Regions from separate parts of the Lichenihabitans sp. Uapishka_5 genome, predicted to be linked through region 1. Evidence: predicted binding sites of a transcription regulator. Region 1 holds the regulator's gene; the other holds the start of a gene.
What was found. Region 1 encodes HrcA, which represses chaperone genes, less so after heat shock. Its sites were predicted from a motif close to GTTAGCACTCNCNNNNNGNGAGTGCTAAC; they were not measured.
Positions count from the first base shown of each region.

Region 1 (3,408 bases):
AGGGTTCCGTCGCCGATGAGGCGCGGTCATGAGCTCACAAGGAAGCGGCAAGGTCGGCGGCGGCCTTTTCGGGGGATTGGGACAGGTTGAAGCCATTCACGAAGCGGCCGTCCTTGTCCATCAGATAGACCAGGGCCGTATGATCCATGGCGTAGTCGCCCCCGGCGGTCGGCACCTTCTTGACGTAGACCTTGTAGGCACGCTCGACCGCCGCCACGGCGTCGGGCGATCCCGTCAGGGCCCGGATGCGCGGATCGAAGTTCGACAGGTAATCCTTGAGCACCGCCGGCGTGTCGCGCCACGGGTCCACCGTGATGAACAGGGCCTGGGCCTTGGCGTCTTGGCCAAGCACCCGGAACATGGCGCTGAGGTCGCTCAGCGTCGTCGGGCACACATCGGGGCAATGGGTGTAGCCGAAGAACACCAGCGTCGGCTCGCCCCGCAGCAGGGCTTCGGTCGCCGGGTGGCCGTCCTGGTCGGTCAGCGCAAAGGCGCCGCCGACCGCGGCCGGGCCGCCGAAGCCCGTCGAGCCACGGCCAGCGTCGCCCTGGCGCAAGACCATCACCAGGGCCGTGACCGACAGCACGAGCCCGATCACGGCGGCGATGCCGGCCAGCCTCAGAACGGATCGTTTGTCCATGCGGGCGTCGCCTCGGGGCTGGAACAACGGCAGCGTCGCACCACCGGCAGGCGGCCGAGCGGCGCTACACCCGGCCGATCACCTGGGAGATGACACGAGCCGTGTAGTCCACCATCGGCACCACTCGGGCATAGTTGAGGCGCGTCGGTCCGATGATGCCCAGGATGCCGATGATCTTCTGATTGCCGTCCCGGAAGGGCGTCGCCACCATGGCGGAGCCCGACAAGGAAAACAGCTTATTCTCGGCACCGATGAAGATGCGGACGCCCTCGCCGGTTTCGGCGCGGTCGAGCAGCTCGATCACCTCGGTCTTGGTTTCGAGGTCGTCGAACAACAACCGGATGCGCTCGAGCTCCTCGAGCGCCGTGAGATCCTCGAGCAGGTTGCCTTGGCCCCGGACGATCAGCCGGCGGTCGCCCGTCTCGAGGCTCGCCCAGGTGGCAAGGCCGGCATCGACCACCCGGTGGGACAACTCGTCGAGCTCGACCTGGGCGGCCCGACGCTCCGCCTCGATTTCGAGGCGGGCTTCGGGCAGGGTCCGGCCCCGGATGCGGGCGTTCAGGTAATTGGCGGCCTCGATCAAGGCCGACACCGGCAGGCCGGGCGGGATCGCGACGACGCGGTTCTCGACCGAGCCGTCCTCTGCCACCAGCACCGCGAGCGCCCGGGTGCCGTCGAGCCGCACGAACTCGATCTGCTTCAGGCGGTGGTTATCCTTGCCGGTCACCACCACGCCGGCGCCGCGCGTCAGGCCCGACAGGAGGCCCATGGCGTCCGACAGCACGCCATCAACGGTGCGGCCGAACGAGGCCGCCTGAACCTCGGCGTCGATACGCTGCCGGTCATGGTCGCCGAGGTCGCCCCATTCGAGCAAGGCATCGACGAAGAACCGCAGCCCCAGGTGGGTGGGCAGGCGTCCGGCGCTGGTATGGGGCGCGTAGATCAGCCCGAGGCCCTCGAGCTCCTGCATGACGTTGCGCACCGAGGCCGGCGACAAGCTCGTGGGCAGCAGGCGAGACAGGTTGCGGCTGCCGACGGGCTCGCCCGTGGTCAGGTAGCTGTCGACGATGCGCCGGAAGATCTCGCGCGATCGCTCGCTGAGCGAGGCCAGCGCCGTCGTGGCGGCAAGATCGGCGCGCGTGGGGAGGGACATGGGCATGGGCCGAGAGCTTGCGTCGGCACGAACACGGATTCAAGCGGCAAGAAGCCGGGCCGCCTCGGCCCAGTCGGCCGCGACCGCGACCGCCCCGGCGGCTTGCAGCACCGCCGCATGGCCCGGGCCGACGTGACCGCCGCCCGTAAATCCGAAGGCCGTCATGCCGGCCGCGCGGGCAGCCTCGATGCCGAACACGGAATCCTCGATGACGGCGCAGCGGCACGGCATAACCCCCATGCGGGCTGCGGCCAGCAGAAACAGGTCCGGCGCCGGCTTGCCGTGCAGAACGGCGCTGGACGAGAACAGATGCGGCTCGAACCAGGGCGCGAGGCCGGTCAAGGCCAGGCTGACGCGGATGCGCTCGGGCTGCGACGAGGAAGCGACGCAGCGCCGCAGGTCCGGCGGCAGGCTGCGGAGCGCGTCGACCACGCCCGGCATGGCTTCGAGTCCAGCCTCGAACAATTGCCGGGTGACGGGCCAAAGCCGCTCCGGCACGTCGGGCGGCACAGGATGACCGGTCGCCGCGCCGATGCGCCGCAACGCGTCCGCCTGCTTCATGCCGAAGCAGCTCATCACCAGATCGACGGTGGCCGGCACGCCGGCTTCGTTCAGCACCGTGTGGAGGGCCTGGAGCGCCAGGGGCTCGCTGTCGACCAGCACGCCGTCGCAATCGAAGATCAGGAGGTCATTCGGCATGCTGGCTCGCCCGGTCCCGTGCCGAACAAGATAGGCTTTCCGGCCCGGCTGGCCAGAACAGGCGGGACGCCGTCAGGCCACGAGGCTTCGCCGCAGGGGTGCCGGCGTCGCAAAGGGAAAGTCCGCGGTCGGCACCGGGCGGCCGAACAGCCAGCCCTGGCCGATATCGCAGCCGAGCTCGCGCAGCAGTTCGGCGACGCGCGCGGTCTCAACCCCTTCCGCCACCGTGGAAAGCCCGAGGCTGTGGCCGAGCCCCACCACGGCGGCGACGATCTTGCGGCTTTCATCGTCGTCCACCATGCCGCGCACGAAGCTCGCATCGATCTTCAGGGTGTCGAACGGCAGGCATCGCAGGTGCTTCAAGCTCGAATAACCGGTGCCGAAATCGTCGAGCGCGAGCTTGATGCCGTCGCAGCGCAGATCCTCGAGCAGGCGGCGCGCCAGATCGAGGTCGCTGACGAAGGCGCCTTCGGTGACCTCGAGCTCCAGGCGATGCGCCGGGAACCCCGTATCGGCCAGGATGCGCCGGATCAGCGCCGGCAACGCTTCGTCGCGCAACTGCAGCGGCGACACGTTGAAGGCGACGGTCAGGGGCTCCGGCCAGGCCAGGGCCGACAAGCAGGCGCGCCGCAGCAGCCGCTCCGTGAGCGCATCGATCAGCCCGAGCGATTCGGTGAGCGGGATGAACTCCGCCGGCGACACCCAGCCGTGCGCGGCATGGTGCCAGCGGGCCAGGGCCTCGGCGCCGATCACCCGCCCGCTTCCCAGCTCCACGAGCGGCTGGAAAAACGGCACGATCTCATCGGCCTCGATGGCGCGGCGCAGATCGGCCTCGAGCCGAACCCGCGCGCGGGCGCCAGCCTCCATGGCATCGTCAAAGATCCGGACGCGGTCGCCCCCGTCGGACTTGGCCTGC
Region 1 is NZ_JARPVX010000098.1:3,593-7,000, reverse strand. It holds gene P7D22_RS20290 (SCO family protein) at 35-640, opposite strand; gene hrcA (heat-inducible transcriptional repressor HrcA) at 705-1,793, opposite strand; gene P7D22_RS20280 (HAD family hydrolase) at 1,833-2,492, opposite strand; gene P7D22_RS20275 (putative bifunctional diguanylate cyclase/phosphodiesterase) at 2,565-3,408, opposite strand, start outside.

Region 2 (3,408 bases), on a different contig from region 1:
GGCCTGCTGGCCTTCGGGGCTGACCAGAAAGGCGAGGAAGCGCTGGGCCTCCTCGGGATGTGGCGCCGCTTTCAACATGGCGGCGCCCGACACGGTGATCTGCGCGCCCGGGTCACCGTGGCCGATATAGTGGATGCGAGACGCCATCTTGTCGGTGCCGCCCTTTTCTTTGGCGACCGCGAACCAATAATTGTCGCCGACGATCGCCACCGGAACCTCACCGCGCTCGACCGCCATGATCATCGCGGTGTTGCTCGGATAGGCCTTGGCATTGGCCTTCAGGGCCTCGAGCCACGTCTTGGCCTTGGCGTGCCCTTCCACCTTGGCGATGGCCGTGAGCTGCTCCAGGAAGGCGGCGCTCTTCGGGTTGAAGGCGATGCGATCCTTCCATTCCGGCTTGGCCAAGTCGAGCACGGACGACGGCAGTACCGCCTCCTGCACGGTTCCGGCGTGGTACACCAGCACCTGGCTGCGCGCCGTGACGCCGATCCAGGTGCCGTCATGGTCGTTGAAGCGCGCCGGCACCTCGGCCAGGGTCGGGGCCGCCACGGAACCGAGCAGGTCCTTGTTCTTCAGCACGGCGAGCGGCGACGTATATTCGGCATAAAAGATGTCGGCCGGCGAATGGGCGCCTTCCTGGGCGATCTGGTTCGCGAAGGCAGGGCTGCCGGCCTTGCGCATCGCCACCTTGACGCCCGTTTTCTTCTCGTAGGCCGCGATGGCGGCCTCCACGGGTCCTTCGTCCTGGCCATTATAAACCGTCAACGCGCCAACTTCGGCGGCCTGCGAGGCGGGCCCGCCGAGCGCGATCGTGAGACAGCATGCGGCGATCGGCAGGCGCAGCGTCGAAGCTCGGAACATGAGACATCCTGGATGAAGCAGGCCGAACGGCCACCGTGGGGCCACGCCGACCGGACCGCGAAAGGTCATCCGGGAGCCATGGCCCGGTCGGCTTAAGTGGTCAGGCAGAACTCGGCAAGTCTATCACAGCAATTGATAATCGTTCTAAAGTTTAGAATGGCAGCCCCAAGGCTTCCGGCAATACGACGCCGGATGGCGTCGCATTCGGTCGGGCCCGGATCAGATCGAGCCGGCCTCCACCATGTAGTTGTTGGCCGTACACATGGCGGCATCGTCGGATGCGAGGAACAACACCATGCGGGCCAGGTAGACGGGCTCGATCAGTTCGGGCAGGCACTGCCGCACCTTCTGCCGCTCCAGCGCCTCCGGGTTGGCCCACAGCGTCTTCTGCCGTTCGGTCATCACCCAGCCCGGCACCACTGTGTTGACGCGGATGCGATGCGGCCCGAGGTCCCGTGCGAACGACCGCGTCATGCCATGCACGGCCGCCTTGGCCGACGTGTAGACCGGCATGCCGCCACCCGCTTCCCACCAGGAATTCGAGCCCATGTTGATGATCGAGCCTTTGCGGGCCGCGATCATGTCGGGCGCCACCGCCTGGGTGGCGAAGAACATGTGGCGCAAGTTGGTGGCGATGCGCTCGTCGTAATATTCGGGCTCGACCGTTTCCCAGCCGTGCCGATCGTCGCGCGCCGCGTTGTTGACCAGCACCCCGGCCGGGCCGAGCGTCGCCTTCAAACCCGCAAAGGCCTGCCGCAGGGCCGCGATGTCCCGCAGGTCGCAGGCTTCGAACGCCACCGTGGCGCCCTTTTGGCTCAGGTCTTCGGCCAGGGCCTGCCCGGTCGTGACGTCGAGGTCGACGAAGCCGACGCGAGAGCCTTGCGCCGCAAAAGCCCGCACGATCTCGGCGCCGATGCCCGAGGCGCCTCCGGTTACAGTGACGACCACATCCTTGAGGCTTGGGTAGATGGCAAATGACATGGGGGTTCCTTCCCGGAAATGTTGTTGAGGCTTCACACGGCGACGCTAAAGCCTTTTCGAGACAGCTGAGCCTGAGGGGACAGGCAGATCCGCAGGCGCGGCCATCCCCAGGCGAATGGCCCTTTGCCTTGACAAGGAGAAGGCATCCGCCTACCTCAACCCTGCCGGTTAGCACTCTCGATCGATGAGTGCTAAGACTGGCCTCCCAGAGGCTGACGCCCGTGTGCGCCGTGTTCTATCGCACAGGTGCCGGGTTTGAAACAGGAAGGCGACCCATGAATTTCCGTCCCCTCCACGATCGCGTGGTCGTGAAGCGTCTCGAAGGCGAAGAGAAGACCAAGGGCGGCATCATCATCCCGGACACCGCGAAGGAAAAGCCCCAGGAAGGCGAGATCGTCGCCGTGGGCCCGGGCGCCCGTGACGAGCAGGGCAAGCTCAACGCGCTCGACGTCAAGGCTGGCGACAAGGTGCTGTTCGGCAAGTGGTCGGGCACCGAGGTCAAGATCGACGGCCAGGATCTCCTCATCATGAAGGAGAGCGACATCATGGGCGTCGTCGGCTAACAGCCCCGCCCACCCCCGAAACTTCCGTTTAGGAGACAATCCCCATGGCAGCGAAAGACGTACGTTTTTCCTCTGACGCCCGCGCCCGCATGCTGCGCGGCGTCGACATCCTGGCCGACGCGGTCAAGGTGACGCTCGGCCCGAAGGGTCGCAACGTCGTGATCGACAAGTCCTTCGGCGCGCCCCGCATCACCAAGGACGGTGTGACGGTCGCCAAGGAAATCGAGCTCGAAGACAAGTTCGAGAACATGGGCGCCCAGATGGTGCGCGAAGTGGCCTCGAAGACCAACGACAAGGCCGGCGACGGCACCACCACGGCGACCGTGCTGGCCCAGGCCATAGTCCGTGAAGGCGCCAAATACGTGGCCGCCGGCATGAACCCGATGGATCTGAAGCGCGGCGTCGACATGGCGGTCGTGGCAGCCCTCGAGGACATCAAGTCCCGCGCCAAGAAGATCAACTCGTCCGACGAAGTGGCCCAGGTCGGTACGATTTCGTCGAACGGCGACAAGTCGATCGGCGAGATGATCGCCAAGGCGATGCAGAAGGTCGGCAACGAAGGCGTCATCACGGTTGAAGAAGCCAAGACCGCCGAGACCGAACTCGACGTCGTCGAGGGCATGCAGTTCGACCGCGGTTACCTGTCGCCCTACTTCATCACCAATGCCGAGAAGATGATCGCGGAGCTCGACGAGCCCTACATCCTCATCCACGAGAAGAAGCTGTCGTCGCTGCAGGCGATGCTGCCGGTGCTCGAGGCCGTGGTGCAGACCGGCAAGCCGCTGGTGATCGTCGCCGAGGACATCGAGGGTGAGGCTCTCGCCACGCTCGTGGTCAACAAGCTGCGTGGTGGCCTCAAGGTCGCGGCCGTCAAGGCTCCGGGCTTCGGCGATCGCCGCAAGGCCATGCTCGAGGACATCGCGATCCTGACCCAGGGTCAGATGATCTCCGAGGAACTCGGCATCAAGCTCGAGTCCGTGACCCTTCAGATGCTCGGCCGCGC
Region 2 is NZ_JARPVX010000006.1:109,646-113,053, reverse strand. It holds gene P7D22_RS04530 (extracellular solute-binding protein) at 1-861, opposite strand, end outside; gene P7D22_RS04525 (SDR family NAD(P)-dependent oxidoreductase) at 1,081-1,842, opposite strand; gene groES (co-chaperone GroES) at 2,118-2,405, shown strand; gene groL (chaperonin GroEL) at 2,450-3,408, shown strand, end outside.
Region 2: a site for HrcA is predicted at 2,010-2,038, ahead of groES (co-chaperone GroES). Genes of this name have one in related genera too.